DNA from 2 places in the Agathobacter rectalis ATCC 33656 genome. Region 1 is predicted to be linked to the other one. Evidence: predicted binding sites of a transcription regulator. Region 1 holds the regulator's gene; the other holds the start of a gene.
The links. The regulator Rex, encoded in region 1, represses fermentation and respiration genes when NADH is low (regulators of the CRP and FNR family bind a similar motif). The targets are predictions, from matches to a motif close to ATTGTTAANTANTTAACAAT.
Positions count from the first base shown of each region.

Region 2: EUBREC_RS10510 (L-lactate dehydrogenase) is a predicted target of Rex. The motif match lies at 6,196-6,215, and genes of this name have one in related genera.

Region 1 is NC_012781.1:1,856,164-1,871,722, reverse strand. Features, by position in the region: gene pheT (phenylalanine--tRNA ligase subunit beta) at 1-978, shown strand, start outside; gene queA (tRNA preQ1(34) S-adenosylmethionine ribosyltransferase-isomerase QueA) at 1,010-2,068, shown strand; gene EUBREC_RS08940 (PilZ domain-containing protein) at 2,162-2,503, shown strand; gene aroA (3-phosphoshikimate 1-carboxyvinyltransferase) at 2,493-3,776, shown strand; gene EUBREC_RS08930 (prephenate dehydrogenase/arogenate dehydrogenase family protein) at 3,907-5,004, opposite strand; gene EUBREC_RS08925 (elongation factor G) at 5,260-7,350, shown strand; gene EUBREC_RS08920 (InlB B-repeat-containing protein) at 7,340-8,635, shown strand; gene EUBREC_RS08915 (hypothetical protein) at 8,637-8,852, opposite strand; gene EUBREC_RS08910 (hypothetical protein) at 8,827-9,168, opposite strand; gene EUBREC_RS17715 (hypothetical protein) at 9,256-9,399, shown strand; gene EUBREC_RS08905 (hypothetical protein) at 9,439-9,690, opposite strand; gene EUBREC_RS08900 (2-isopropylmalate synthase) at 9,839-11,221, shown strand; gene EUBREC_RS08895 (GntR family transcriptional regulator) at 11,238-11,897, shown strand; gene EUBREC_RS08890 (NADP-dependent isocitrate dehydrogenase) at 11,911-13,119, shown strand; gene EUBREC_RS08885 (redox-sensing transcriptional repressor Rex) at 13,292-13,930, shown strand; gene EUBREC_RS08880 (hypothetical protein) at 13,943-14,584, shown strand; gene EUBREC_RS08875 (NAD(P)H-hydrate dehydratase) at 14,587-15,559, shown strand, end outside.
Region 2 is NC_012781.1:2,183,269-2,198,827, reverse strand. Features, by position in the region: gene EUBREC_RS10530 (GGDEF domain-containing protein) at 1-1,757, shown strand, start outside; gene EUBREC_RS10525 (GNAT family N-acetyltransferase) at 1,744-2,970, shown strand; gene EUBREC_RS10520 (DegV family protein) at 2,970-3,890, shown strand; gene EUBREC_RS10515 (2-isopropylmalate synthase) at 4,059-6,053, shown strand; gene EUBREC_RS10510 (L-lactate dehydrogenase) at 6,389-7,360, shown strand; gene EUBREC_RS10505 (DUF3737 family protein) at 7,535-8,386, shown strand; gene EUBREC_RS10500 (MalY/PatB family protein) at 8,390-9,538, shown strand; gene EUBREC_RS10495 (metal-dependent transcriptional regulator) at 9,844-10,209, shown strand; gene EUBREC_RS10490 (ABC transporter ATP-binding protein) at 10,332-12,080, shown strand; gene EUBREC_RS10485 (ABC transporter ATP-binding protein) at 12,084-13,838, shown strand; gene ltrA (group II intron reverse transcriptase/maturase) at 14,485-15,559, shown strand, end outside.

The DNA.
Region 1 (15,559 bases):
ATCCGTATGTATGGCTATGATCATGTCATTCCTGCATTCATGCCTACGGCACAGGTTACACTCGGAGGACTCAACCTTAGACAGCAGACAGAACGCAAGATAAAAGAGGTGCTCTGTGCAGCAGGCGCGTATGAGGGAATACATTACTCATTCTTCTCACCTGCTGATCTTGATTTGCTCAGATTCCCGGAGGATGCACCTGAAAGACATGCTATCAGGCTTATAAACCCAATCAATGTTGACCTCTCGCTTATGAGAACAACACTTGCTTCTGAGATGCTTTATGCCATAGCAAGAAATCAGAAGAAGGGTATCCTGGAGGGAAGAATCTTTGAGCTGGGAAATATCTTTATCGCAAAGGAGCTTCCGCTTACAGAGTATCCGGATGAGAGAGAGACACTTTGTGCAGGCGTATTCGGTGAGGATGAATCGTTCTTTACTATAAAGGGACTGGCTGAGACTGTAGCAGATGCGCTTGATGTGAAGTTTACATACAAGCCGGCTCAAAAGCCATTCCTTCATCCATATCAGACAGCAGAGGTATTCTGTGACGGACAAAAAATCGGATATCTCGGTCAGGTAAGATATGAGATATGCGATGAGCTTGACATGAGAGTACCGGCATATGTGATGGAGCTTGACTTAAGAGTTCTTTCACAGTGGTATGGAAAGGACAGAGTATTTACTCCAATCTCAAAATTTGATGATGAGAAGAGAGATTTTGCTTTTGTTGTGGACAAGGATATCACATGTGAGCAGATTGAAAACGGTATCAGGGAAGCCTGTGATTATGTCTCAGATGTTACACTGTTTGATGTTTACGAGGGTGTACAGCTTCCTCCGAATAAGAAGAGCATGGCGTACAGTGTAGTATTTACACCAAAGGATGAGGAGCTTAAGACTAAGAAGGTCGAGGGCTTTGTAAAGGATATACTTGCTCATCTTAAAGAGACTGCAGGTATCACACTTCGTGGTTAGACGTTAGTATAGTGTTAGGAATAGGAAAATTATGGACGTAAAAGATTTTGATTATGATCTTCCGGAGGAGCTGATAGCACAGGATCCTCTGGAGGACCGCTCCAGCTCAAGACTCATGGTGCTTGACAAGAAGACAGGAGAAGTCAGCCATCATGTGTTCAAGGAGATTGTTAAATATTTAAGACCGGGCGACTGCCTTGTGCTCAACAATACAAAGGTAATTCCTGCACGTCTTTTTGGCGTGAAGGAAGGCACTATGGCAAAGATAGAGATACTTCTTCTAAAGCGCAGACAAAATGACGTATGGGAGACTCTTGTAAAGCCGGGTAAAAAGGCAAAGCCGGGCACAAAGATTATATTTGGTGACGGACTTTTAACAGGTGAAGTAATAGATGTGGTTGATGATGGAAACAGGCTGATTCAGTTCAGTTATGAGGGTATTTTTGAGGAGATACTTGATAAGCTCGGACAGATGCCGCTACCTCCGTATATCACACATCAGCTAAAGGACAAGAACCGCTACCAGACAGTATATGCAAAGTATGATGGCTCGGCCGCTGCGCCTACTGCAGGACTGCATTTCACAAAGGAACTTTTACAGCAGGTAAAAGATAAGGGCGTAGATATTGCAGAGGTGACTTTACATGTGGGGCTTGGCACGTTTAGACCGGTAAAGGTGGATAATGTGCTTGATCACCATATGCATTCTGAGTTTTACATGGTGTCACAGGAGGCTGCAGACAAGATTAATAATGCAAAGAAAAATGGCGGCAGAATAATATCTGTCGGCACTACAAGCACCCGTACCTTAGAGGCAGCATCCGATGAAAACGGCATGCTAAAAGAGTGCAGCGGATGGACGGATATCTTTATTTATCCGGGATACAGCTTTAAGGTGATTGACTGTCTGATTACCAATTTCCATCTGCCGCAGTCTACACTTGTCATGCTTGTGTCAGCATTAGCAGGCAGAGAGCATGTCCTCAATGCATACAAAGAGGCTGTAGAGGAAAGATACAGGTTTTTCAGCTTTGGTGATGCGATGTTTATAACGAACGATATGCATATGGACGATGAGGCAGCTGAATAAATTTTACTTGTAAAAATCAGTCATATATACTAATATGTTGTTTGAGGGTAATTTGTTCCCTTAGTCAATAATATAATAGATGGGGTAAAGTGAATGGAAGAAAAGAGAAGACATAAAAGACTTGACATTGATGTATCGGTACAGTTAGAGCGGCTGGATGAGGACGGAGTGACAACACTTAAGTATTGTCATGTGGATGTCACAGATATTTCCAGAAGCGGTATAGGATTTAATGCAAAGGTACCTCTTGATATACATACATATTATGACACCAAGATCCAAATTTGGACCAAGGAGGTTGTGGATGCGGTTGTCGAGATTGTACGAAGAACAGACAGTGAAGAAGGAGTATATCACTATGGTGCTGTGTTTATCGGTATGACAGACACTGATGCACTCAAGATTGATATTTATCAGATTTTCAATGATTTATAAAGTAAAAAAAGTAAATCATCCACATGATATAGTAACCAGTGTACCTGGCTCAAAGAGTATCACAAACAGGGCCCTTTTAATCGCTGCACTCGCAAGCGGGCGCAGCGTTTTAAAAGGGTGTCTTTTTAGTGATGATTCGAGACATTTTATAGATGCACTGATTCGTCTTGGATTTCCGGTTTTGGTGGATGAGGATAAAAGAGAAATAACAATAACAGGCTTTGGAGGCAGGATACCAAAGAATGAAGCTGAGATAGATGTGGGAAGTGCAGGTACCGCTGCACGTTTTCTTACAGCTTTTCTTGGACTGTCAAAGGGCAGATACCATATAGTGTCTTCTGAGCAGATGAAGAAGCGTCCTATGAAGGATCTGCTTGTATCGCTTGAAAAGCTGGGTGCCCATATTGAGTATGATGAGAACGAATATCATTTTCCTTTTACCATCGGAAATACAGGGGAGTATGCTGATACTGTTGATATAAACGTAGACAAGAGCAGCCAGTTTTTGAGTGCCCTTCTTATCTCGGCGATAGTGATGGAAAAGAACTTTACGATTAATGTCACAGGAACGCATGGTATGGCATATGTTGAGATGACGCGTCTTATGATGAAGCAGTTTGGGCTTGATGTGATGCAGGATAAAAAGAATAACAGCTTTATTATCCCTAAGAAAGCGGCGTATGAAAGCTTAGACTATGATATAGAGCCGGATGTGTCGGCTGCATGCTATTTTTATGCAATGAGCCCGCTTTTACATGTTAAGTCAAAGGTGATGGGGGTGCACCAAAACAGCTTGCAGGGAGATGTGGCATTTCTTGATGTGCTTGCGGATATGGGCTGCACAATTTCCGACGAGGCAGACGGCATAGTGTGTATGCCACCAAAGAATGCTCATATACATGGCGGAAGCTGGGATTTGTCAACATTCTCAGATCAGGCGCTGACTCTTGCTGCGATTGCACCGTTTGCAAAGGAGCCTGTAGGGATAGAAGGCATTTCGCATATCCGTCTGCAGGAGTGTGACAGGATAAACGCCATCGAGGAAAACCTGGCGGAATTAGGTGTGAGGGTTGAAGAAACTGAAAATGGCTTAAGGATTTATCCGGCAGAGTGTATTAAGCCTTGTAAAATTAAAACGTATGACGATCATCGCGTAGCCATGTCTTTTACTTTGCCGGGGCTTAAGGCAGAGGGTGTTGAGATAATAGACCCTTATTGCTGCCGCAAGACTTTTGAGAATTTCTATGAGGTACTTGAGGAGAGCGTATATTAATAAAGTGTTATTGGTTTTTTGCTTATTTGTAAACAGTGCTGCATTGGACGGTATAAAAAGAGCCGTAAAACGAATCAAATTCGTTTTACGGCTCTTTGTTTTTGGTATTAAAACCATATAACAGGATAAATCATCTGCGGTGAATAGTATAGTTTCTTTCTTTAAGTACGCTGATAGCCGATTCAAGAGCATCTTCGTCATAGAACTCTATGCGCAGTACACCCTCCTCAAACTCACGGTTGTTTATGATGCCGATATTCTTGATGTTGATGCCGTTGAAGGCTAAAAGGCTTGCAAGCACTGCAATACCGCCTGCCTCATCGGCAATATCGACAAATATCTCGTGGAAATCCTTGCGGATTTTGGCACCGGGCAGTGTGAGTGAATCCCTGTAATTCTTTGAATCCTGGAAATAATCAATCATCTTTTGAGAACTGCCATCTGCAATTATTTCGCGAAGCTTATGGAAATTGGCTTCATACTGGTCCATGAGTGAGAGTAGCTGTGTTTTGTTGGACTCACATATGTTTTCCCACATGACAGGGGAGCTTGCAGCGATACGTGTCACATCGCGGAAGCCTCCGGCAGCGATAGTTTTCATGGTCTCTTTTTCGGAATCAATATGCTCAATCAGATTGACAAGAGAGTATGCAATCATATGTGGCAGGTGGCTGATGGCTGCGGTAGCATGATCGTGCTCCCTATAGTCTAAAATGAGAGCTATCGAGCCCAGTGAAAGTACAAACTGTTTGAAATCATTCTGATTTTCTTCAGTAGTTGCAGCAGTAGGAGTGATAATATAGTAGGCGTTCTCCAAAAGCTGCTTGTCTGAATTGAGTATGCCCGTTTTTTCAGAGCCGGTCATAGGATGACCGCCGATGAAATTGCGCTCAAGACCAAGCTCTATGACCTTTTCATGAATCTGGGTTTTGGTGCTGCCTACATCTGTGATGATACAGTCATCCTTTATGATATCCTTAAGCTGTGTGAGGTATTCGATATTTTTGTTTACCGGTGCACACAGAAAGATTACGTCGCAGTCTTTAAAAGAGTTAAGCTCTAAAAGCTCATTATTATCTATCAGGCCAAGCCCAAAGGCATCCTCTATGGTCTGTTGATGCCCGGCTGTTGCGATAATTGAGACCTTTGGATTATTTTCTTTCATTTTTCTGGCTATCGAGCCGCCAATCAGACCGAGCCCTATAAAGCCAACTTTATCAAAATGCATTTATGTGTATCTCCTAATTCTTTATTGTAACTATTCGGAATCACCACACGCACATTCTCAAAATCGCACTATAGTGGTTCGAAATATTTACAATATATTATATCCAATTTAACACTATAAAGCAATAAATTATTGGCAAATTTATTCCAATATAACAATAAAAAATAATCGTCAGATTGCATAAAAGTGTTGTAAATTATATAAAATATTAGTACAATGTTTACATACTATAATAATGTCAGGGAGGTACTTGAAATGAATGTTTACACTACTGAGAAGATTCGAAACGTCGTGCTTTTAGGCCATAGCGGCTGTGGCAAGACATCACTCGTGGAAGCTATGGCATATCTGGCAGGACAGACTACCAGAATGGGCACTGTAGCGGATGGCAGCACTATCAGCGATTTTGACAAAGAAGAGATAAAGCGTCAGTTCTCTATACATACATCGGTTGTACCGATTGAGTGGGATAATGTCAAAATAAATATTCTCGATACTCCTGGTTTTTTTGATTTTGTGGGAGAGGTTGAAGAAGCTGTATCGGCTGCAGATGCTGCAATCATCGTGGTTTCAGGCAAGGCAGGCATACAGACAGGCACAAAAAGAGCATGGGAGATATGCGAGAAATACAAGCTGCCGAGGATGATTTTCGTGACGGACATGGATATCGACAATGCAAGCTTCAAGGATGTGGTGCTAAAGCTGCAGGAGCTTTACGGCAAGAAAATAGCTCCATTCCATCTGCCAATCAGAGAGAATGAGAAGTTTGTGGGCTATGTCAATGTCATTCAGCAGAGGGCAAAGAGATGGAATGAAAGCGGAGGCGTGGATAAGTTTGATGTGCCTGAGTACTCAAAGGAGAACCTGGGAATATGTCGTGAGGCTTTAGTTGAAGCTGTAGCTGAGACAAGTGAGGAGTTCATGGACAGATATTTCGGCGGAGAGGAGTTTTCTGATGATGAAATCAGGGCTGCGCTTCGTGCAAACGTGCTTGAGGGCTCTATTGTACCGGTGCTCATGGGCTCAAATATTCTCGCAAGGGGCATGTATACACTTATGGCTGATATTGTGAAATACCTGCCAAGTCCTGAGAAGAGAAGCTGTACCGGTATTAACACCAAGACAAATGAGGTGTATAATGCTGATTATGATTTTGCAAAATCAAAGAGCGCTTATGTGTTCAAGTCTATAGTTGACCCGTACATCGGTAAATATTCACTGATCAAGGTTAATTCAGGCGTACTAAAGACAGATGATGTACTTTACAATTATCACAGGGACTGCGATGAAAAAATCGGTAAGCTCTATGTGATGAGAGGCAGTAAGGTGGAGGAAGTGAAGGAGCTTCATGCAGGTGATATCGGAGCGCTTGCAAAGCTTACAAAGACTCTTACGACAGATTCGCTTTCCACCAGAAATATGCCGGTTACATATCTTAGAACAAGCATATCAAAGCCGTATGTGGCAATGCGCTACAAGGCAAAGAAAAAGGGCGATGAGGACAAGATTTCCCAGTCTTTACAGAAACTGTTAATGGAGGATCTGACATTAAACAGTGTAAATGACAGTGAAAATGGACAGACTGTACTATATGGTATCGGTGATATGCAGCTTGAGGTAGTGGCAAGTGAGCTTCTTGAAAAGTACAAGGTGGAGATAGAGCTTATGCGTCCAAAGGTAGCCTTTAAGGAGACTATCAGGAAAAAATCTGACGTAGAGTATAAGTACAAGAAGCAGTCGGGCGGACACGGACAGTACGGACATGTCAAGATGACCTTTGAGCCGTCAGGTGATATGGATACGCCATATGTATTTGAGCAGACGGTCGTAGGAGGAGCTGTACCGAAGAACTTCTTCCCGGCTGTTGAAAAGGGTATTGCAGAGTCCGTGAAAAAGGGACCTCTTGCAGCCTATCCTGTGACGGGGATAAAGGCTGTACTGTATGACGGCTCTTATCATCCGGTTGATTCATCTGAGATGGCCTTTAAGGTGGCAACACAGCAGGCATTTAAAAAGGGCATTATGGAGGCAAAGCCTGTGCTTCTTGAGCCAATTGCCACTCTTAAGGTAGTGGTGCCTGAGGGCTATACAGGTGATGTGATGGGTGAGCTTAACAAGAGACGTGCGCGGGTGATGGGCATGAACCCGACAGACAATGGATATCAGGAGATAGTTGCGGATATTCCTTATCTGGAGCTTTATGGATACAATGCCACACTTCGCTCAATGACGAGCGGAAGCGGCACATTCTCATATGAGTTTGCCAGATATGAGCAGGCACCGGATGATGTGGCTGCAAAACAGATAGAAGAAAGGGCAAGCAAGCTTGTTGAAGTTGAAGAGTAGAATAGCATTAATTATATTACTTACATTGATTTTTACCAATACTCATGTGTTTGCATCGGAGATAAAAGAGGCAGAAGCTGCCTCTTTTGCTTCCGGGCCATCACTAAATACACTGGTTGACAATATGTCAGAAAGTGATGGTGTTTCATATATTTACTATAATCTGGGTGGTGCGGCAAACAATATCAATAATTATGGATACATCACGCCAAAGCAGAAATTCATGGGACTAAGAGAACCGCACAAATACGGTTATAAATTTGATGGCTGGTATCTGGATGAGCATTTTTCAAAAAAGGCGGATGTTCTGACATACGAAAAAGCAAATGGATATGTGGTATATGCCAAATGGGTCAGGACGATTAACAATGAATACAGCGTAGAGCATTACAATTACAGGAGTAATAAAAAAGCGCATACACTGGCGCTTAAGGATTGCGATTACGATTTTATAGATGAAATAGATATTCCGGGCATGCCGGAGACGAAGGAAAATGATTTTCTCAATAATTATATTTTCAGTGAGGCACAGTGTCCTCAGGGAATTTGTATCACGGATGAATACGTGCTTATCACAAGCTATTCTGATGACAAGGGCTCACTCGGGGAGCTTATGGTATTTGACAGGGAGGACGGAGAGTACCTTGTGACACTTGGCATGGATGCAAACAGTCACCTGGGAGGAATTGCCTTTGACGGGGAAAATGTATGGGTGTGCAATTCCTACGACACAACTGTGGAGCGCATCTCGTATGATTTTATCTCTCTAATGGCCACTGCGAATTCCAAGCAGGTCATCGATGCGACAGGTGTGGTAGATGTGTTTGATGTGGGAAACAAGCCGTCATGCATCACATTCTATGGAGGCAGGCTGTGGATAGCCACTCATAATATCCTTTTTAAGTCAAAGATGGTAGCATATTATTATGACAAAAAGGACGACAGGCTCACAAGCCTGAGCACATATACGATACCTGCCAGAGTGCAGGGCGTTACATTTGATGCCTCAGGAAAGGTATATCTGAGTACCTCCTATGGCAGGAATGAGTCATCGTATATCAAGTGCTACAAATCACTCATAGCTCTGTCGTCAAGGCCAAACAGCCCCGACATCACAATAGAGATGCCGCCGGGCTCAGAGGAGCTTGACAGTGTGGATAAAAGCTTGTATGTCATTTTTGAATCTGCGGGAGAGAAGTACCTTGAGGGTACGGATGGCAAGGGAAACTCGCCTGCACCGATAGACAAGATACTTCGCATAAATACAGATTCATTTAAAAATTAAACTATAGCATTTTTAAAAGCTTTTCAACCTGCCTGCGGTTTTTCTCAGGCAGGTTTTTGCTTAGCTCAGTGCACATGGAATAGACCTCTTCTTTGGTAAATTCTATGCCGTTACGCTTTGCCTCCTTAATACTTTCCATGAGAAACGGCATGGCACTTGTTGTGTCCTTTGGTTTTTCCTTTTGTGCAAAATTATTTAAAAATTCCTGCTTTGTCATAAATCTCCCTATTGTCCAAAACTGAAAAAATATTTAATAGATTGTCTATCGTATCCTGTTCGCTTTTGCTGCAGTATTTCTTTAAGGCATTGAGCATGGAAAGCCTTCTGTCTGCCATACTTTCTGTCTCTGCAACAGACAGTGCAGGTGCACAATCTATCATTCTCATTGAATTCATAAGTGATATGTAGTGAACCATAAGAGTCATTTGCTTTTGTGAGTCATGCGGCATATATGGAATTATGGTTTTAAGCATCTGAAGCTCCCTTGTCTGGGTTATTTCATCGAATGGTGTAAACAGGCTGTTCTCGTCCATAAAAATCCTTTAAAATATATTTCTATATAATATGTCACCTGATTCACATTATGCATGTTTACAGCATATATTATTAAAAAAAGATATATGCTTATCATAGATGGTCACGACGTATACGAGATAGATGAAGAATGCATCAAAAAGCACAGAGTGAAGGGCGAATGTAAAGTCCTTGAAAAGCTCAAAGAAAAAGAGCAGCGCAGGCAAAAAAAGAATACTGAAAAATCGTAAAAAGCTGCGGGCCGAAAAGACCCGCAGTAAAAATGTAAATCAGCAGCCGCAGCCACATCCGCATCCGTTATTGCTGCTTCCACAGCCAAAGCCACCACAGCAGAAAAGTAAGATGATAGCCCAGATACAGCTGTTATTGCCGCTTCCACAGTCGTTTCCTCCGAAGAAAGAGCCTCCGTTACCATTTCCACAACAGCAGCACAGTAACAGGATAATCCATAAAATCGAAGAACATCCGCATCCGTTATCTGTATTGCTGCATGAACAGTTTGTTGCTGCTAAATCACTCATAAGTGACCTCCAATAAAATTTATTTACACTCTAGGTTATGATAGACATAACAAAGTGTTACACTAAGATTTAAATTTTTTTATTGACACAAAAAGTATAATTGTATACAATTATTCAAAAGATAAAACTAAGCACAGGAGATGTGAAGATGAGAGAAGTTTTGATGAACGAAAAAACAAATTTACTGCAGCTTGAAGAGCATTTTTATCAGCTCGTGGATGTAGATGAGCCGAATACTTTTAGAAATCTCTTTCCTTATTCAGAAGTTCCTAAGATAGCATTCAATGACAGAATAGTGCCGCACAATATGCCGGAGGACATTTGGATTACAGATACTACATTCAGAGATGGCCAGCAGTCGAGAGCACCGTACACGACGGAGCAGATTGTTACCATTTATGATTATTTACATAAGCTTGGTGGCCCTAAGGGAATAATCAGACAGAGCGAGTTTTTCCTCTACAGCAAAAAGGACAGGGACGCTGTTTACAAGTGTCTCGAGAGAGGATATAAGTTCCCGGAGGTTACATCGTGGATTCGTGCCAGCAAAAAGGACTTTGAGCTTGTAAAGGATATAGGACTCAAGGAAACCGGTATACTGGTAAGCTGTTCGGATTATCATATTTTCTATAAGATGAAGATGACCAGACGAGAGGTAATGAATATGTATCTGTCAGTCATCAGGGAGTGTCTTGAGACAGGAATAAGCCCTAGGTGCCATCTGGAGGATATCACACGTTCTGATATATATGGTTTTGTTATTCCGTTCTGTGTTGAGCTTATGAAGCTGCAGGAGGAGTACAAGATTCCGATTAAGGTGCGTGCCTGTGATACAATGGGATATGGAGTAAACTTCCCGGGAGCAGTTATACCTCGAAGCGTTCCTGGTATCATATACGGACTTAACACACATGCAGGTGTGCCTTCATCACAGATTGAGTGGCATGGACACAATGACTTTTACAAGGCAGTAAACAATTCGACTACGGCATGGCTCTACGGAGCAAGCGGTGTCAACTGTTCACTGTTTGGTATCGGAGAGAGAACCGGAAACACACCACTTGAGGCTATGGTATTTGAGTATGCACAGCTTAAAGGCACACTCGATGGAATGGATACAACGGTTATCACAGAGTTGTCAGAGTACTTTGAGAAGGAGCTTGGATATGTGCAGCCGAGCCGTACACCTTTTGTCGGCAGAAACTTCAATGTGACGAGAGCCGGAATCCATGCTGACGGACTTCTCAAAAATGAGGAAATTTACAACATATTCGATACAGGTAAATTCTTAAACAGACCACCTCTTGTAGCAGTGTCCAATACATCAGGACTTGCAGGAATAGCGCTGTGGATAAACACCTACTACCGCCTGCCGGATGACAGAAAAGTAGATAAGAACTCAAAGCTTGTGACCATGATAAAGGAATGGGTAGATGAGCAGTACGACGAGGGCCGTGTGACTACCATCACAGATAATGAGCTTGTAGTTCAAATTACTGATTGCTGTAAAAAGCTTAATATAGTATTATAGTGAGGTAGATTATTACATGTCACATGATAATTACAGCCTGAGTGCCAGAGTATACAATCATATCAGGGATGGTATACTTGCAGGAACATTTGCAAAGGGCGATGAGCTTAAGGAAAAGAATATCGGTGATGAGCTTGGAGTGAGCAGGACGCCCGTGAGGGAGGCACTGCGTCAGCTTGAGCTTGAGGGACTTGTGTCTATCATCCCCAATAAGGGAGCATTCGTGGAGGGTGTTTCCACGGACGATATCAGGGATATATACGAGATAAGGGCTCTGCTTGAGGGACTTTGTGCCAGATGGGCTGCAACGAGGATATCGGACGAGCTCATGGCGGCCATGGAGGAGAATATTTATCTCACGGAGTTTCACGAGAAAAAGGGCAATGCAAAGAAGCTTCTTGAGCTGGACAATAGGTTTCATGAGCTGCTGTATGAGGCCGGCGGAAGCAAGGAGCTTATGAGGGTATTAAAGGACTATCATGAGTATGTCGGCAGAGTGAGAAAGGTGACACTCGGCGAGACAAAAAGAGCCAAAAACTCCACTCACGAGCATAAACAGATATGCGAGGCAATTAAGAATCATGACGCACTGCTGGCAGAAAAATGCGCCAGAGAGCATATAAACAATTCAAAGAAAAATATGGAACACCTTGGTTGGGAGAACCTTATTAAGTAAAGGAGATTTAAGAATGAGCAAGATTACGATGACAACACCCCTTGTAGAGATGGACGGAGACGAGATGACCAGAATCCTCTGGCAGATGATAAAGGATGAGCTTTTAATACCTTTTATAGATTTGAAGACAGAGTATTATGATCTGGGCTTAGAGGAGCGAAATCGTACAGATGATCAGGTGACCGTTGAATCAGCAAAGGCAACCATGAAATACGGTGTCGCAGTAAAATGTGCGACAATCACACCAAACGCAGCCAGAATGACAGAGTACAATTTAAAGGAGATGTGGAAGAGCCCTAACGGCACAATAAGAGCCATGCTTGACGGAACAGTGTTCAGAGCACCAATCGTTGTAAAGGGTATAGAGCCAAACGTAAAGACATGGGTTAAACCAATTACAATCGCTCGTCATGCATATGGTGATGTGTACAAGGCAACAGAGATGAAGGTGGCTGGTCCCGGAAAGGCTGAGCTTGTATTTACAGCAGAAGATGGAACCGAGACAAGAGAGCTAATCCATGAGTTTAAGGGAGCGGGAGTTATTCAGGGACAGCATAACCTGGATGATTCAATCGAGAGCTTTGCACATAGCTGCTTTAAGTATGCACTTGATACAAAGCAGGATTTATGGTTTGCCACAAAGGATACAATCTCAAAGAAATATGACCACACCTTCAAGGATATCTTCCAGGAAATCTTTGATGCACAGTATAAGGAAGCTTTTGAGAAGGCTGGAATTACATATTTCTACACACTTATTGATGATGCTGTTGCCAGAGTAATGAAATCTGAGGGTGGATTTATCTGGGCATGCAAGAACTACGACGGAGATGTAATGAGTGATATGATCTCATCTGCATTCGGCTCACTTGCCATGATGACATCAGTGCTTGTATCCCCTCACGGATACTATGAGTATGAGGCAGCACATGGAACAGTTCAGAGACACTATTACAAGCATTTAAAGGGTGAGGAGACATCAACAAACTCTGTAGCTACTATTTTTGCATGGACAGGAGCACTCAGAAAAAGAGGAGAGCTTGACAAGCTTCCGGCACTTTCTGAGTTTGCAGACAAGCTTGAGGCAGCTTGCATAAAGACTATTGAGAGCGGAAAGATGACAAAGGATCTCGCACTCATCACAACAATTGAAAATCCTACTGTTTTAAACAGCGAAGGCTTCATCAAGGCAATCAGAGAGGAGCTTGAGAAGACAATTTAATCTGAAATTTGGTTTTTAGCCTTAGAAGTAAGATATAACCCGGGGATAATTATGAATTTTTTGAATGTTAAATTCTTAACACATTGACAGATGACCTTCAAAAAATTATAATTAATCTTGGGTTTTTGTCTTTAAAAGAGAAATGATATCCTGATGATTGGAGGAATAAGACTTGAGTAAAGAAATATCACAGGCGGTTATCAGAAGGCTGCCACGATACTATAGATATCTCGGAGAGCTTTTGGATGAGGGAGTGGAGCGTATTTCATCAAACGATCTGAGTCACAGAATGAAAGTGACAGCTTCACAAATCAGACAGGATCTCAATAATTTCGGAGGCTTTGGACAGCAGGGATACGGATACAATGTTCAGTTTCTCTACGAGGAAATCGGAAAGATAATGGGACTTAACACAGAGCATAGAATAATTATCATCGGTGCAGGCAATCTGGGCCAGGCACTCGCCAATTATGTAAAGTTTGAAAAGCTTGGCTTTGTCATAACAGCACTTTTTGACGTAAATCCTGAGCTTTCAGGAAAGAGTGTGCGAGGTATTCCAATCCTTATGCTAAGTGAGCTGGATGAGTATTGCAGAACACACAGGGTGGATATTGCGGCGCTCACCATGCCAAAGTCAAAGGCTGACTCTATTGCGTCAAAGCTTGTGGATTTAGGAATAAGGGCTATATGGAATTTTGCACATGTTGATCTTGAAATTCCAAATAAAGATGTGGTTGTGGAGAGTGTTCATCTGTCTGACAGCCTTATGCAGCTCAGCTATAATATTGTTAAAAACTCCAAAAATAAATAGAGGGTGAGTCTTATGAATGATAAAAAAGATTTTGAGGCTGCATTAAAAGGAAAAAAGGTGCCTTTACTGGTTTTAGACCAGAAGTGGCACAGACTTTTTGCCATTCATGGTAAGACTGACGAAATATCAGCCACGGAAAAAGAACTGGATGAGCTGTTAAAGCTGCAGGGAAAGTACAACAATGAGCTTAAGAATTTAAAAAAGCTTAAGTCGAAAATTATGTCTAATATTGTTGCCAACATGGGAGATGACGGCGATGAAAATCGTGATAAGGATAAGCAGCTTATAGATGAGATAAATGAGAAAGCTGACAACATTGAGGGAGAGCTTATTGAAATCCAGAAGAATATAAAAGCTGTAAATGACAGGCTGATGCTTTTGTCGATGGATTACTTCAGTGAAAAAATCGAGAAAAATAAACTGGAATCAAAAGAAATTGACGACTGGATTGCAAATATAAGAGTTGAACTTAAGAAAAATGTAATCAGAAAACAGAACAGAGATATTAACAACAGGGAGATTTATTCGTATCTTCATGATATTTTTGGCGCTGAGGTTTTAGATCTTTTTGATATTGAATATGACGATCCTATGGTTTTCAATGCCAATAATGCAAATACTGATAATGCAAACAATGAGAATAAGGGGAATTGATATTGGAATATATTGTTACAGGTAATGAAATGAAGCTTCTGGACGATACAACATCACAGGTCTTTTTGGTTCCTTCGGTGGTGCTGATGGAGCAGGCTGCGGCCGGTGTTGTCCGGGAGCTTGTTGCATGTTTTGATAAATCAAAGGAGTTTGCCGTGATATGTGGCAGAGGCAATAATGCAGGAGACGGTATCGCGATAGCAAGACTTTTAAATCAGGCCGGATACAGATGCATGGTGTACTATGCTTTTGGCACAGATGAGGCAGGAAGCGAGCTCTTTGAGCTGCAGAAAAATATATACGCAAGGTATGGCTTTAAGGTAGTCTCTGATATTGAGTGTGTGTGTAAAAGTGACGTAATAATAGATGCATTGTTTGGCACAGGGCTTAAGCGAGCCATAGAAGGCTCTTTAGCAGATGTGATTTCATCCGTTAACAAGACAGATGCTTACAGGGTGGCGGTCGACGTGCCGTCGGGAGTGGATTCTGATAAAGGACATGTGATGGGATGCACTTTTAAAGCAGATTTCACATATACTTTTTCTTATAAGAAGACAGGCCTTCTCCTGTGGCCGGGCTGTGATTATTGCGGTCTGGTTAAGGTGGTGCCTATAGGCATAGATGACCACAGCTTTTGTGGTAATCTGCCATCAGTAAGGGCTCTTGATGAGTCTGATTTAAAGAAACTTGATAACAGACCGGCACACTCCAACAAGGGAACTTTCGGAAAACTGTTAGTTATAGCAGGAAGCCGCGATATGGCCGGTGCGGCGGTGCTTTCGGCAAAGGCTGCATACAAAAGCGGAGCAGGGCTTGTGAAAATTATAACGCCGGAGTGCAACCGCTCAATAATCCAATGTGCTTTGCCGGAAGCACTGCTTTGTACTGATATCGCGTCAGCTAAAGCGCTTGAGACAGAGCTTGAGTGGGCAGATGCAGTGGTGATAGGTCCAGGTCTTTCAAAGTCTGATAATG
Region 2 (15,559 bases), 330 kb from region 1:
CGGAGGATATAGCTGAGGTGTATTATAACAAGTCTCTTAACTATATCATGCAGGGCAATTATAAGGAGGCTGTCCATGCACTTTTAGTTGCCATGAAGACTATTATAAAGCTTCATCTAAACAGCTTAAGAGTGTGCAACACGAGTAAGGTATATGCGCTTCTTGCGCTTGCATCTATATTTTCGGGTGACAGATTCAGCTGTGAGCGTTATCTGCTCAGCTGCAAGCAGTTTCTTAATTATGTCATCTACAGAGTAATTGACACCACAAGAACTGAGGCAGTCCATGACTATTCCAGATGCGATGATGAGATGTTCCTTTACTCCTTTGCATCAGCCATGCTCTTGTGGCACGATGGTGAAAAGGAAGAAGCCTTTTTACGTTTTGAGGATGCGGAGAGATATCTCGTTAATGCGGAGGGAAACGAATTTTTTGCATATTCGATATACAGGGAAAGCAGGATGAAGCTGTTTGAGCTGCTCGGCAAAAATGAGCTTATAGAGCATGAGAGAATACTTTTAGAGGCACACAATAAAAGGATGCATGAAATAGCAGAGGCAGCTCCGCTTGACATGTTAAAAAATATCAACCTAGAGTCACTGAGTGATGGCCATATCAATGAGCGGCAGATTAATATGCTTGTAAAGCAGCATGGGCTCGAAAAGGATTATCAGGGCTCAAAGCGTCAGATGGAGTTTATTTCCATATGGCAGACCATTATCGATGTCAATGACCAGAAGAAGGACACCATGATTGAAAATGCCATGAGCAATTTCATCAATCATTTCAGTCTTGACTGTGCGCTGATCATAGATCTGCACGCGAAGGAGCCGCAGGTGCTTTATAATGATACGGGCTGTGATATGACAGATGAGGTTATAAAGGGTATATGTGATATCATGATAGACTATCCGGAGGGCATTGCCACATCAAAGATTGCAGAGGGCTTCTACGAGTATGAAAATGTCATCTCGTACTTCGGCGTGGATGATGTATGCTCATTTGTCGCAGTGCCTTTTATCAAGAATGATGCACTTTCAAGTGTACTCATAGCATATGTGCGCATGAAGGACAACTGGCATGGCTCAATCGAGCGATACATGCTCAATGAGGATGATCTGAGCATTTTCAAGCTGTTGTTCAGAGAGCTTGAGTATTCCATTGCCCGTATTGAGGCCAATGAGAAGGCCAATGAGATGAACAAGAGGCTGAAGCAGGCAGCTATCACTGACATGCTTACCGGTATCTATAACAGAGCAGGTATGTATCAGGAGATTGAAAAGCTTGAAAAGCGCATAAGTGTTACATCCGGTGGCATGGATGTGGGTCTTATGTTTATTGACCTGGACAATTTCAAGCATTATAATGATACATATGGTCATGATGTGGGAGATCTGATACTTAAGGAGATGGCCTTTGTGTTCAAGGAAGTTGCTAAGGACAGAGGCTTTGTGAGCAGATATGGCGGTGATGAGTTTATCATAGTTATTGAGTCCTGTGCCAGATACGAGCTTGAGAATATTGCGAAGGACATCTATGCGAGGATTGCAGAGGCTGATGGCTTCAGAAGCCAGATAAAGAAATACCTGAATCATGATGTAGAGTTTAATGAGGAGAAGAATATCACTTGTTCTATTGGTATTTCATATGAGAGAAATGTCACCAGTGAGAGTCAGATTACGGAGCTGATTAAGAAGGCGGACGATCTGATGTATACAGTAAAGACAGGCGAGAAAGGACACTATGCATTCTTTTAAATCAGATGAATTTAAGATAAGAGTATTGACAAAGGACGATGCGGAGGAATACAATGCACTGCTTCGTTATGCTTTTCAGGTGACGGAGGCAGATCTTGCCGAGACCGGTTGGAAGGATGATGAAATCAAGCAGTCGAAGTTTCCGGTGCTTGAGAGAGCTGATGTGCTTGGCTGCTTCAATATCATAGACAAAAAAGAGGAGCTTGTGGCTCAGTTTGCGGTATATCCGCTCGATATGAATATATATGGTGAGCGCTACGAGGTAGGCTTTGTCACAAGTGTGTGCACGTATCCTGAGTACACAGGCCATGGTCTCATGAAGAAGCTTATGAGAAAGAGTCTTACGAGGATGCGCGATAGCAACAAGTCGTTTGCCCTTTTGTATCCATACTCCATACCTCTTTACAGAGGGCTTGGCTGGGAGATTATCTCAAACAAGATGACATATGTGATAAAGGACAGACAGATTCCTACAAAGCTTAAGGAGCCGGGCTATGTGCGCCGTGTGCAGTGGGATGACGAGCAGTTTAAAAAGCTTCATACTCACTTTGCCGCGAAGACTCACGGCTGTCTGTACAGAAACAATCTGGCTTGGGAGGAGTACTTCCGCTGGGATGAGGACGATACGATGGTCGCCATCTACTATAACGAGGATGATGAACCGTGTGGCTATATGGTGTATCTTATCAGCTCCGATGTCATGCACATCAAGGAGCTCATCTACTTAAACCGTGAGGCGCAGCTTGGTCTGTGGGAGTACATTCATGCGCACGATTCCATGATTGATGAGGTCAGAGGCAACAACTATTACAGCGAGCCCATCGCTTTTGAGCTCGATGACAGTGATATAAAGGAGACAATAAGACCATACGCCATGGGCAGAATCATCGACGTGGCGCAGTTTATATCACAGTATAACTGTGACCCGGATGGCCCGGGCGGCTGCTTTAGCTTTGAGATAGCAGATGACCTTCTTCCGTGGAACAATGGCACATTTGTCATTGATTTTGAGAAGGGGCACTGTGCTCTCACCGACAAAAATCCACAGTATCACCTAAGCATATCTATTGGCACGTTTACCACACTGCTTTTAGGCTACAAGAGTGCTGAGAAGCTTTTGCAGATGGGCAAAATACAGACTACGTACGATGCTGTTGCAAAGCTTGACGATATTTTATATCATGAGATACCATATGTATCTGACTACATATAATGATAAAAGGTCAAAAGGTAAAGGAAAATAATATGTCAAATTATGTGATTAGCTGCTGTTCAACAGCAGATCTTACCAGGGAGCATATGCTCGAGAGAAATATTAAGTACGCATGCTTTCACTATGAGCTTGACGGTAAAGAGTATATGGATGATTTAGGACAGTCCATGCCATTGCCGGATTTCTACAAGGCAATGGAGGCAGGTGCCATGACAAAGACCTCGCAGATCAATCAGGAGGAGTACATGGAGTACTTCAGACAGTTTCTGGATGAGGGATATGATGTGCTTCACTGTGCACTAAGCTCCGGCATATCAGGTACAGTCAACTCAGCAAGGCTTGCAAAGGAGGCTTTGGAAGAGGAATACCCTGACAGAAAGATATATGTGATTGATTCGCTGGCAGCATCGTCTGGCTTTGGTCTTTTGATGGATAAGCTTGCTGACCTTAGGGATAGTGGCATGGATATTGATACACTGGCTAATTGGACCATGGAGCACAGACTTGAGGTGAATCACTGGTTCTTCTCATCAGACCTTACATTTTTTATCAGGGGAGGCCGTATCTCAAAGACCGCGGGCTTCGTGGGAAATGTGCTGAATATCTGCCCTTTCATGAATGTGAGCAATGAGGGAAAGCTTATTGTGCGTGAGAAAATCCGCACCAAAAAGAAGGCGATAAAGGAGATGCTTGTGAAGATGCAGGCGCTCTGCAAGGACGGTGCCGATTATTCAGATAAGGTATACATATCAAATTCCGCATGCTATGAGGATGCTAGAGCCGTAGCTGATCTGATAGAGGCTGCTTTTCCTAAGATGAAGGGCAAGGTAGAGATAAATGATATCGGTACGACTATAGGAAGCCACACCGGTCCCGGAACAGTTGCATTGTTTTTCTGGGGCAATAAGAGAGAGGATTAGTCAGATATTTTGACCAGAATATCTGATTAGAATAATCAAAATCAATAAAGTTGATTATATTTTTATAAAAAATTAAATTACATCAACCAAAGTGATTAAATATAATCATTCCAATAACTGCGCTTATGTGTTACAATTATATCAGTTCAAACGAAAAGAGGTTTTAAGATGAAAGGATATGAAAAATACGAGCGCAGTTATTTTCTGCCTCCTGAATGCACTTATGACTGGGTTAAGAAGGATTATATAGATAAAGCACCACTGTGGTGTTCGGTTGATTTACGTGATGGCAACCAGGCTCTTATAGAGCCGATGAGCCTTGAGGAGAAGCTTGACTTCTTTAAGATGCTTGTAGATATAGGCTTTAAGGAAATCGAGGTAGGTTTCCCGGCAGCCTCTGAGACAGAGTTCAATTTTACAAGAGCTCTTATTGAGAGGGATATGATTCCGGATGATGTCACTATACATGTGCTGACACAGGCCAGAGAGCATATCATCAAGAAGACCTTCAAGGCACTTGAGGGAGCACCGAGAGCGGTTGTACATCTGTACAATTCCACATCTGTTGCACAGCGTGAGCAGGTGTTTAAGAAGTCAAAGGAAGAGATAAAGCAGCTTGCGGTTGACGGCGCCATCTTACTCAGAGACCTTGCGGCTGCGACTGACGGTAATTTCCGCTTCCAGTATTCACCGGAGAGCTTTTCGGGCACTGAGGTGGATTATGCGGTTGATGTGTGCAACGCAGTGCTTGATGTATGGCAGCCAAAGGCTGATAACAAGGCCATTATCAATATCCCTACCACAGTAGAGAATGCTATGCCACATGTTTTTGCCACACAGATAGAGTATATCGACAAGCATCTTAAGTACAGAGACGGAGTAGTGCTGTGCTTACATCCTCATAATGACAGAGGCTGCGGTGTTGCCACATCAGAGCTTGGCGTGCTTGCAGGAGCTGAGGAGATAGAGGGTACACTGTTTGGAAACGGTGAGAGAACAGGAAATGTCGATATCGTGACACTTGCTATGAATCTCTACTCACACGGAGTGGATCCGCAGCTTGATTTTTCAAATCTGCCTGAGATCAGGGAGAAGTATGAGACATATACCAGAATGAAGGTAGGCGAGAGACAGCCATATGCGGGAGACCTCGTATTCTCTGCATTTTCAGGCTCTCATCAGGATGCTATTTCAAAGGGCATGGCATGGAGAGAGGAAAAGAAGCTTGATAAGTGGACAGTTCCATATCTGCCTATAGATCCAAAGGATGTCGGCAGGACATACGAGGCTGATGTTATCCGTATCAACAGCCAGTCAGGAAAGGGCGGAGTGGCTTATATCCTTAAGCAGAGCTTCGGTATCAATGTGCCACAGCAGATGAGAGAGCAGGTCGGATACATGGTCAAGCAGGTATCTGACGAGGAGCACAAGGAGCTTTCACCTGATTGGGTACACAGCATCTTTACAGACAATTATGTGGATTTCCATCCATATTTTACTATACCGGAGTGCCACTTTAAGCAGGTGAACGGTATTTTCGCAGAGGCAGTTATTTTGCACAATGACAGCACCAGAAAGGTAGATGCCAACGGAAACGGCCGTCTCGATGCAGTCAGCAATATAATAAAGCAGTATTTTGACATCAGCTTTGAGCTTACCGTATACGAGGAGCATGCGCTTTCACACGGCTCTTCATCAAAGGCTATGGCATACGTGGGTATCACAGTTGACGGCAAGATGTTCTGGGGCGCAGGTGTGGATGAGGATATCATCAAGGCATCAATCGGAGCTCTTGTTGTTGCGGTAAACCATTACCTTGCCACAAAGGCTGACAGCCATGTGAAGGATGAGCGTTATATCGCCATGCTTAACTTCATCCAGGCCAACTACAAGACGGTATCGCTTGCAGATATGGCTGCACAGTTCAATCTGACAGAGCCTTATATCTCAAAGTACATAAAGGAGAAGTCAGGCAAGACCTTCGGAGAGCTGGTCACCAATGCCAAGATGAAAAAGGCACGCACACTGCTTAGAAACAGCATTACAACTGTTGAGAATATCGCAATCGAGGCAGGATATCAGAATGTGGAGCATTTTAACAGACAGTTCAAGAAACTGTATGGAATGACACCGCTTGAGTACAGAAATTCAAGCACAAAATAAGCGGATACAGCATTTTAATATAACCGGATCAATATGCCAAATGACAATTCATTCAGCTGTATTGGTCCGGTTTGCTTTTTAGTACTGCACTTTTTATGTAAAAATCTGCATTAAAATTGTATAAAAATGGGAACAATGGGCTATTGATTGTATTTTATCAAGTAATTTGTTGTTTTTACAACGGATTATATGTACAATGCGGGTATAATATAAATAAAAGATAATTATTCAGAACTACTGATAACAAAGCAGATATTGAGAATTTGTGTTTGGGATGAATAGTTATAATAAAAAGCAACTATTTGAATTATAGTTTAAGAAAGAGAGGAACGTACATGAGCAATAAAACTAGCGCAGTTGTTAAGACAAACCCAAGAAAGGCTGTCATGATCGGATGTGGATTCGTTGGTTCGGCATCAGTTTTTGCACTTATGCAGAGCGGTCTTTTTTCTGAGATAGTTCTCATTGACGCTGATAAGGACAAGGCTGAGGGAGAGGCGATGGATATAAGCCACGGTATTCCTTTTGCCAGACCTATGAAGATATATGCAGGTGGTTATGATGATGTGGCAGATGCTGCTATCATTGTTGTTTCTGCAGGTGCAGGCCAAAAGCCGGGCGAGACAAGACTTGATCTGGTAAATAAAAATGTTGCAATCTTCAAGAGCATCATTCCGGAGATTGCAAAGAGAAATTTCGGTGGAATCTTACTTATCGTTGCAAATCCTGTAGATATTTTAACACAGGTGGCACAGAAGCTTTCAGGACTTCCTGAGGAGCGTGTCATCGGTTCAGGTACCGTGCTTGACAGTGCAAGACTTAAGTACGCGCTTGGAGAGCATCTTGAGGTGGACAGCCGAAGCGTACATGCATTTATAGTAGGTGAGCATGGAGACAGTGAGGTGGTTGCATGGTCATCAGCCAATGTTTCCGGAGTGGAGCTTCACAAGATGTGCGAGATGAGAGGTCACTACAAGCACAAGGAGAATACAGAGGAAATCGCTGCAAACGTAAAGAACAGTGCTTACGAGATAATCAACCGAAAGCATGCGACATATTATGGTATCGCTATGTCGGTCAGACGTATCTGCGAGGTAATCATGCGTGATGAGAAGTCTATTCTTCCTGTTTCACACATGATGCACGGACAGTACGGCATCGACGGTGTGGTTCTCTCAATGCCTGCAATCGTTGGAGCAAACGGAGTGGAGAGCGATATCCCGATCGAGTTAAACGGTGAGGAAGCTTTAAAGCTCAAGGAGTCTGCTGATGCACTTAAGAGCATACTTGACGGGCTTGAGCTGTAAATATCAGGCTCTTAATATTAATTTTGTAATATTAAACTTATATAAAATACTATAAATTCAGTAGGGTTTGGGGTATAATGATAACTGTCGGGATGCATATATTATGTGCTCGGCGGTTATTTGATTTTATGGCAGATAATTATTTAGAATTACCGGGAAAAAGGAGTATATATAATGAGCGAAAGAAAACAAATCCATCAGGAGTTTCTGACAGGCGAAAGAGCCCTGTTTGCAAGCAACGACCTGGATATATATGATACAATTTTTGATGACGGAGAGTCACCTCTTAAGGAGAGCCATGGCATTAGCCTGACAGGCTGTTTTTTTAGATGGAAATATCCGCTATGGTACTGTAGTGACATAGCTGTAAAGGACTGTACATGGTTTGACATGGCGCGTGCGGGTGTCTGGTATACAGACAATATCTCTGTCACTGATTCAATAGTTGAGGCACCTAAGAACTTCAGGCGATGCAATAACCTAAAGCTTAAAAATGTGACATTTCCAAATGCCCAGGAGACCCTCTGGAGCTGTGATCATGTCGATATCGAGAATGTTTCGGCAAAGGGAGATTATTTTGGCATGAATACAAATAATCTTATCATGAAGAATTTCCAGCTGGTCGGCAACTATTCGTTTGACGGCTCAAGAAATGTAGAGGTGCACGATTCAAAGCTTATCTCAAAGGATGCCTTCTGGAATACGGAAAATGTCACAGTCTATGATTCATTTATTACAGGTGAATACCTTGGCTGGAACGCAAAGAATCTGACACTTATAAACTGCACAATCGAAAGCTTGCAGGGGCTTTGCTACATCGACAACCTCGTTATGAAAAACTGTAAGCTCATAAACACTACATTGGCATTTGAGTATTCTTCGGTAGATGCAGAGATTTGCAGTAAAGTGGATAGTGTTTTAAATCCGACAAGCGGAGTGATAAGGGCAAAAGAGATTGGCACACTGACTATCGAAAGGGACAGAGTTGACCCATCAAAGACTAAGATAATATGTGAGGGAAAATAATCTATGTATGATTTTGACACCGTTGTAGACAGAAGAAATACAGGCTCACTAAAGTGGGATGTGGCAGAAAATGAGCTCCCGATGTGGGTAGCAGATATGGATTTTAAGACAGCTCCACAGATAATAGAGGCAATATCAGAGCGTGTTTCTCACGGAGTGTTTGGCTATTCCATCATTCCGGATGAGTGGAATGATGCGTATATTTCGTGGTGGGACAGACGCCATGGGCTTAAAATCGAAAGAGACAGCCTGATTTTTTGCACAGGGGTCGTACCGGCCATATCATCTACAGTTCGAAAGCTCACAACACCCGGTGAAAATGTGCTTATCATGACGCCGGTATACAATATATTTTTTAATTCCATATTTAATAACGGCGTAAATGTGCAGGAAAGCCCGCTTGGATACGAAAACGGCAGATATTTTGTGGACTATGACAGGTTGGAGCATGACCTTTCCAATCCACAGACCTCGCTTATGATATTTTGCAACCCTCACAATCCGTGCGGTATCATCTGGACAAAGGATGAGCTTGCGAAAATAGGTGCACTCTGCAGGAAGTACAATGTGACGGTCATATCAGACGAGATACACTGCGACATCACAGCACCGGGAAAATCATACGTGCCGTTTGCGGCAGCATCGGAGGACTGCGCCGATATAAGCATCACCTGTATTGCACCGACCAAGTGCTTTAATATGGCTGGCTTACAGACTGCGGCAGTGATGGTGCCAAATAAATTTTTGCGTCACAAGGTATGGCGCGCATTAAATACAGACGAGGTGGCGGAGCCAAACGCATTTGCCATCACTGCAGCAGTTGCAGCGTTCACAAAGGGTGAGCCGTGGCTTGAGGAGCTCAGAAAATATCTCTGGGAAAACCGCAAAACAGTCTGTGACTTCGTGGCAGAAAACCTGCCGCAGATACACATAGTGGATGCCGATGCGACATACCTCATGTGGCTTGACTGCAGTGCACTCACAGATGATTCTGTGGCATTTACGCAGATGATTCGCGAAAAAACAGGACTTTATCTGTCGGAGGGAGCTGAGTTTGGAGGCAATGGACGCTACTTTGTGAGATTGAATATCGCATGCCCCGGGGCAGTGCTTATGGAAGGTCTGGAAAGGTTAAAAAGAGCTCTCGTTTAAGCTGAATATGTACATTTTTTAAAATAAATAAGACCGGTGATCGGCCGGTCTTATTTGATATAATTAAACATTTATGGCATACAAGATTTAGAAATATATCATGCATACGTTTGTTTTCTGATTCGATAGTTAGTATACACTAACGCGAATTAGAAGTCAATAACAAATATGGGATTTTGATATTTTTTTGGATTTTTATAAATCACGTACAAATCAAAAGAAAAGTTTTGCAAACAATAAAATGTATGTTATAATAATATAACTGAATTAAAACGAACGAAAATAAACTCACGGGGGTATTCGAAATGCGAAACAATGAATCATCAGAAAACTATTTAGAGACCATACTTATTCTCAGCAAGAAGCTTCCTGTGGTACGCTCAGTTGATATAGCAAATGAGCTTGGATATAAGAAATCCAGCGTGAGTATAGCCATGAAAAACCTTAGAGAGAAGAACAATATCACAGTTAGTGATGCAGGCTTTATCACACTCACAGAGTCAGGAAGACAGATAGCAGAGATGATATACGAAAGACATGAGCTTTTGTCAGAGTGTCTTGAGAAGCTTGGTGTTGATAAGGAGATTGCAGCAGAGGACGCATGCCGTATAGAGCATGTCATCAGTCCTGAGAGCTTTGAAGCAATCAAGAAGCATATACATAAGAGCTGATATATGAAACCAGTACCGCAGGGTACTGGTTTTTTAGTGTATCGTTTTTCTTGTATATATGAGAAAAATCATCTATAATAGTGAAGCTGTAATCGGCGACATAAAATCTGAAAGGGGAAAAGATGAAACAGATATTAAAATATTTGAAGGAGTACAAAAAGGAATGCATCTGTGCTCCGTTATTTAAGCTGCTGGAAGCATCCTTTGAGCTTATAGTACCGCTTGTCATGGCGGCAATCATTGATAACGGAATTACGGCTTCGGACAAGCCATATATATGGAAGATGGGAGGTGTGCTGGTGCTGCTTGCGGCAGTTGGTCTGGTAAGTTCGGTCACAGCACAGTATTTTGCGGCAAAGGCGGCAGTCGGTTTTTCCACAAAGCTTCGCCATATATTGTTTGAAAAGATAGAGTCACTGTCATTCTCAAAGATGGATACAGTGGGCACATCGACACTTATCACGAGGATGACAAGCGATATAAACCAGGTGCAGTCAGGAGTCAATCTGGTGCTTCGACTCTTCCTTCGCTCGCCATTTATTGTATTCGGAGCTATGGCGATGGCTTTTACAGTAAATGTAAGAGCGGCAATGGTTTTTGCAGTTACCATACCTCTGCTTTCAATAGTGGTATTCTCAGTTATGGCTGCAAGCCTTCCGCTTTACAAAAAGGTGCAGAGCTCTCTTGACACAGTGCTTTCACATACCAGGGAGAATTTAGAGGGAACCAGAGTTATAAGAGCTTTCAATAAGCAAAATGATGAGATTGACAGCTTCAACAGGGACAACGAATTTTTAACCAATATGCAGCAGGTTGTAGGACGAATCTCAGCACTCACCAATCCTCTGACCTTTATCATTATAAATATCGCAACAATCGCAGTTATCGTATCAGGCGGCAAGCAGGTATACGCAGGAATCCTCACACAGGGTGAGGTTGTGGCACTTGTAAACTACATGTCACAGATACTTGTCGAGCTGATAAAGCTTGCAAACCTCATCGTACAGGTGACAAAGGCAGTGGCGTGCGGTAATCGTATAGCGGATGTGCTTTCTATTCCATCAAAGCTTCCTGATAAAAATCCTAAGCTCATTGATGCAAAGGCAGGGGCACCTGAGGTTGAGTTTGACCATGTCTGCATGACCTATGAGGGAGCGGCCGATGAGACACTTACAGATATAAGCTTTACAGTGCAAAAGGGGCAGACAATCGGAATCATCGGTGGTACAGGCTCAGGAAAATCAAGCCTTGTAAACCTTATTCCGAGGTTTTATGATGCCACAAAGGGCACTATAAGGATTCAGGGAAATGATATAAATGACTACGATGCAGTGCAGCTTCGAGATAAAATCGGTGTTGTAATGCAAAAGGCAGTGCTTTTTGCAGGAACGATAGCCGATAACCTGCGCTGGGGCAAAAATGATGCCACAGAGGAGGAAATGTGGAGGGCGCTTGATATAGCACAGGCCACAGAGGTTGTAAAGGGCAAAGAGGGAGGACTTGACTACATGATAGAGCAGGGCGGCAAGAACCTATCAGGCGGTCAGAAGCAGCGTCTTACAATTGCCAGGGCGGTTGTAAAGGATCCTGACATACTGATACTAGACGACAGTGCATCGGCGCTTGATTTTGCTACAGATGCGAGCCTTCGCGCGGCATTAAAGGGCATGCATGGTGACAAGACAATATTTATCGTGTCACAGCGTACCTCATCTATCCAGTTTGCGGACAATATCATAGTACTCGACGACGGACAGATGGTTGGCTTCGGACCTCATGAAAAGCTGCTTGAGACATGCGAGACCTACAAAGAGATATATGATTCACAGTTTAAAAAAGAGTCGGATATGACCAGACAAAAGGAGGTGTAGAGTATGGCTATGGATAATGCGAAGATGAATAAAGCAGGCACAATCCGCAAGGTATTAAGCTACATGAAGAGATATATTCCTTTGCTTGTAATTTCACTTGCCCTGTCTGTTGTTACAGTGGCGCTTACGCTCTATTTTCCAATTCTCACAGGACGCGCAATTGATTTGATTGTAGGAAAAGGAAAGGTTGATTTTACGGCTATGACAGCCATCCTCACGAGAGCTGCAATAATAGTCGTCATAGCGGCAGCAGCCCAGTGGCTTACAAATATCTGCAACAACAGGATGACCTACAACATAGTGAGGGATATAAGGCGTGATGCATTTTTAAATATTGAGAAAATGCCGCTGTCCTATATTGACAGCCACTCACACGGTGATATGGTCAGCCGTATCATCGCCGATGTAGATACATTTTCAGAGGGACTTTTGATGGGCTTCACACAGCTCTTTACAGGAATTGCAACAATAGCAGGCACGCTTATTTTCATGCTTACAATAGATGTGAAGATATCATGCATTGTAGTGCTCATCACACCTTTGTCACTTTTTGTGGCAAGCTTTATCACTAAAAAGACTTATTCCATGTTCCAGCTACAGACAAGAACAAGGGGAGAGCAGACAGCACTCATCGATGAGATAGTAGGAAATGAAAAGGTCGTACAGGCCTTCAACCATGAGGATGAGGCTCTTTGGCAGTTTGATGAGATAAATGACAGATTACAGAAATGCTCACTGCGGGCAACATTTTTCTCGAGTCTTACAAATCCGAGTACACGTTTTGTTAACAGTCTCGTGTATGCCGGAGTCGGAATCTTCGGCGCCATGAGTGCACTCACAGGCGGAATCACAGTAGGACAGCTTTCATGCTTCTTATCATATGCCAACCAGTACACCAAGCCGTTCAATGAGATATCAGGTGTCATCACAGAGCTTCAGAACGCACTTGCCTGTGCTGCTCGTATCTTCGAGCTGATTGAGGAGAAAAAGGAGATACCGGATGCTTCGGATGCGGTAATACTTGAAGAGGCTGACGGACGTGTGGACATAGAGGATGTTTATTTCTCATATGTGCCGGATAAAAAGCTTATCGAGGATTTCAATCTCCATGTAAAGCCTGGACAGCGCGTGGCTATCGTAGGTCCGACAGGCTGTGGAAAGACGACTATTATCAATCTGCTTATGAGATTTTATGATGTAAACAGTGGAACAATTAAGGTGAGCGGACATGATATCAGAAAAATCACGCGCGAGAGTCTTCGTGACAACTATGGTATGGTGCTTCAGGAGACATGGCTCAAGAAGGGCACAATCCGTGACAATATCATAATGGGAAAGCCTGATGCCACAGATGAGGAAATCATTGCAGCAGCAAAGGCATCTCATGCCCACAGCTTTATCAGACGTCTGCCGAAGGGCTATGACACTGAAATCGGTGAGGACGGCGGCAGCCTGTCACAGGGACAGAAGCAGCTATTATGCATCACAAGAGTTATGCTCTGCTTACCGCCTATGCTGATATTGGATGAGGCTACATCATCGATTGATACACGAACAGAGATTAAGATTCAAAAAGCGTTCCTTACCATGATGCAGGGAAGAACCAGCTTTATAGTGGCTCATCGTCTGTCTACCATCAGGGAAGCGGATATTATCCTTGTTATGAAAGACGGAAAGATTATAGAGCAGGGCAATCATGAGAGCCTGCTTGCAGCGGACGGATTTTATGCGAATCTCTATAATAGCCAGTTTGCATAGCATAGGGCTATAGAAATACGGGGCGTAAGCCGCCGGAGTGACTGTCCCTGCAGCAGAGGCGTTCTCTCGTTCGCTACGCTATGCTGCCAAGATACTGTACGAATTATGCTTTTTAGGTTTTCTATGCTTGACGAAACCGTCGAAACGCGCCGTCCATGGCGCGGTTTCTCCTTGCCCCGACGTCCATGCCGGGGCATTTCTGCGTTGTGCGCCTAGCGGCGCACGTTTCTAACGGGTTAAAGTCCCGAATCCGCCCGGTAGTGGGAAGGATATAGCCGAAGGCAAGGGTGTCCATCGTGAGATGGAATCTGAAGGAAGCTGGATGTGAGGAATATACCAACTCACGGGCAAATCTCTGGTCTGACGAACAGAAATCTCATATGAGGTCATGCATGTGGGTAAGACAGCAACCCATGTTAAAGCCCAATAACTACACGGAATCATGCATGATAAATGAGGCAGATGGATGGAGAGGAAGAAACGTGTGGTACCTAGGGAGGTCTGTGCGGTATGCCTTGAAAGAGGTAACCATTGCATAAAGCAATGCTGAACGCATAGAAGTCAGCAGAGGTCATAGTAGCCGAGAGGTGAAGGACCGAATCAGTAGGAGTCTTGAGTATGACCGAGAAAGGAGGAATGACCGTCTATGGCAGAAAACATTGAAAACAATGGCTGTTCGCAAAGAGATAATGCGGAACATGAAGGGTATGTGAAAGCGTCCAGGTCATTCAATCGGATATGGAAAGAAAGAGACAGTGCACAGCCGAGACTTTTGGAAACGATACTGTATAAAGACAACTTTAACAGAGCGTATAAGAGAGTTAAGGCAAACAAGGGAGCGCCGGGAATTGATGGCATGACCATTGAAGAGGCTCTTCCATATCTAAAGGAACATCAACAAGAGATAACTGACCGCATTTATCGTGGAAAGTATACTCCGTCTCCAGTAAGACGAGTTGAAATTCCCAAACCAGATGGTGGTGTGCGAAAGCTTGGCATACCAACAGTGATAGACCGTACACTTCAACAGGCAATAACCCAACAGTTAGTGCCAATCTATGAACCGCTGTTTGCAGATGGTAGCTATGGCTATCGTCCGAACAGAAGTGCAAAAGATGCAATACTTAAGGTTAAGGAGTATGCAGAACAAGGCTATACATTCGCTGTAGTCCTTGACTTGTCAAAGTACTTCGATACTCTTAATCACGAAATTCTCATCAATCTTCTACGAAAGAATGTAAAAGATGAACGTGTAGTACAGTTGATAAAGCGCTATCTGAAAAGCGGTGTAATGGAAAACGGAGTGGTCATTGACACAGAGGAAGGCTCACCACAAGGTGGAAATCTATCACCATTGCTGGCAAACATCTACCTCAATGAGTTCGACCAGGAATACCTGAAAAGAGGTGTTCCATGCATAAGATATGCAGATGACATCGTGCTTCTTGCAAAGAGCAAGCGAGCATCAGAGAGACTCTTGGAAAGCAGTACAAAATATCTTGAGGAGAGGCTGAAACTTACAGTCAACCGAGAAAAGAGCCGTACAGTCAGCGTGTTTGCAATCCGAAATTTTAAATTCCTTGGCTTTGCATTGGGAAGGAACGGAAAAGGCATATATGTCCGAGTTCATCCGAAGTCATGGAAGAAGTTTAAGTCCAGACTGAAGGAGTTATCTTCCCGTAAGCGATGTCAGTCAATCAAGCCAAGCCTTGAGAAAATCA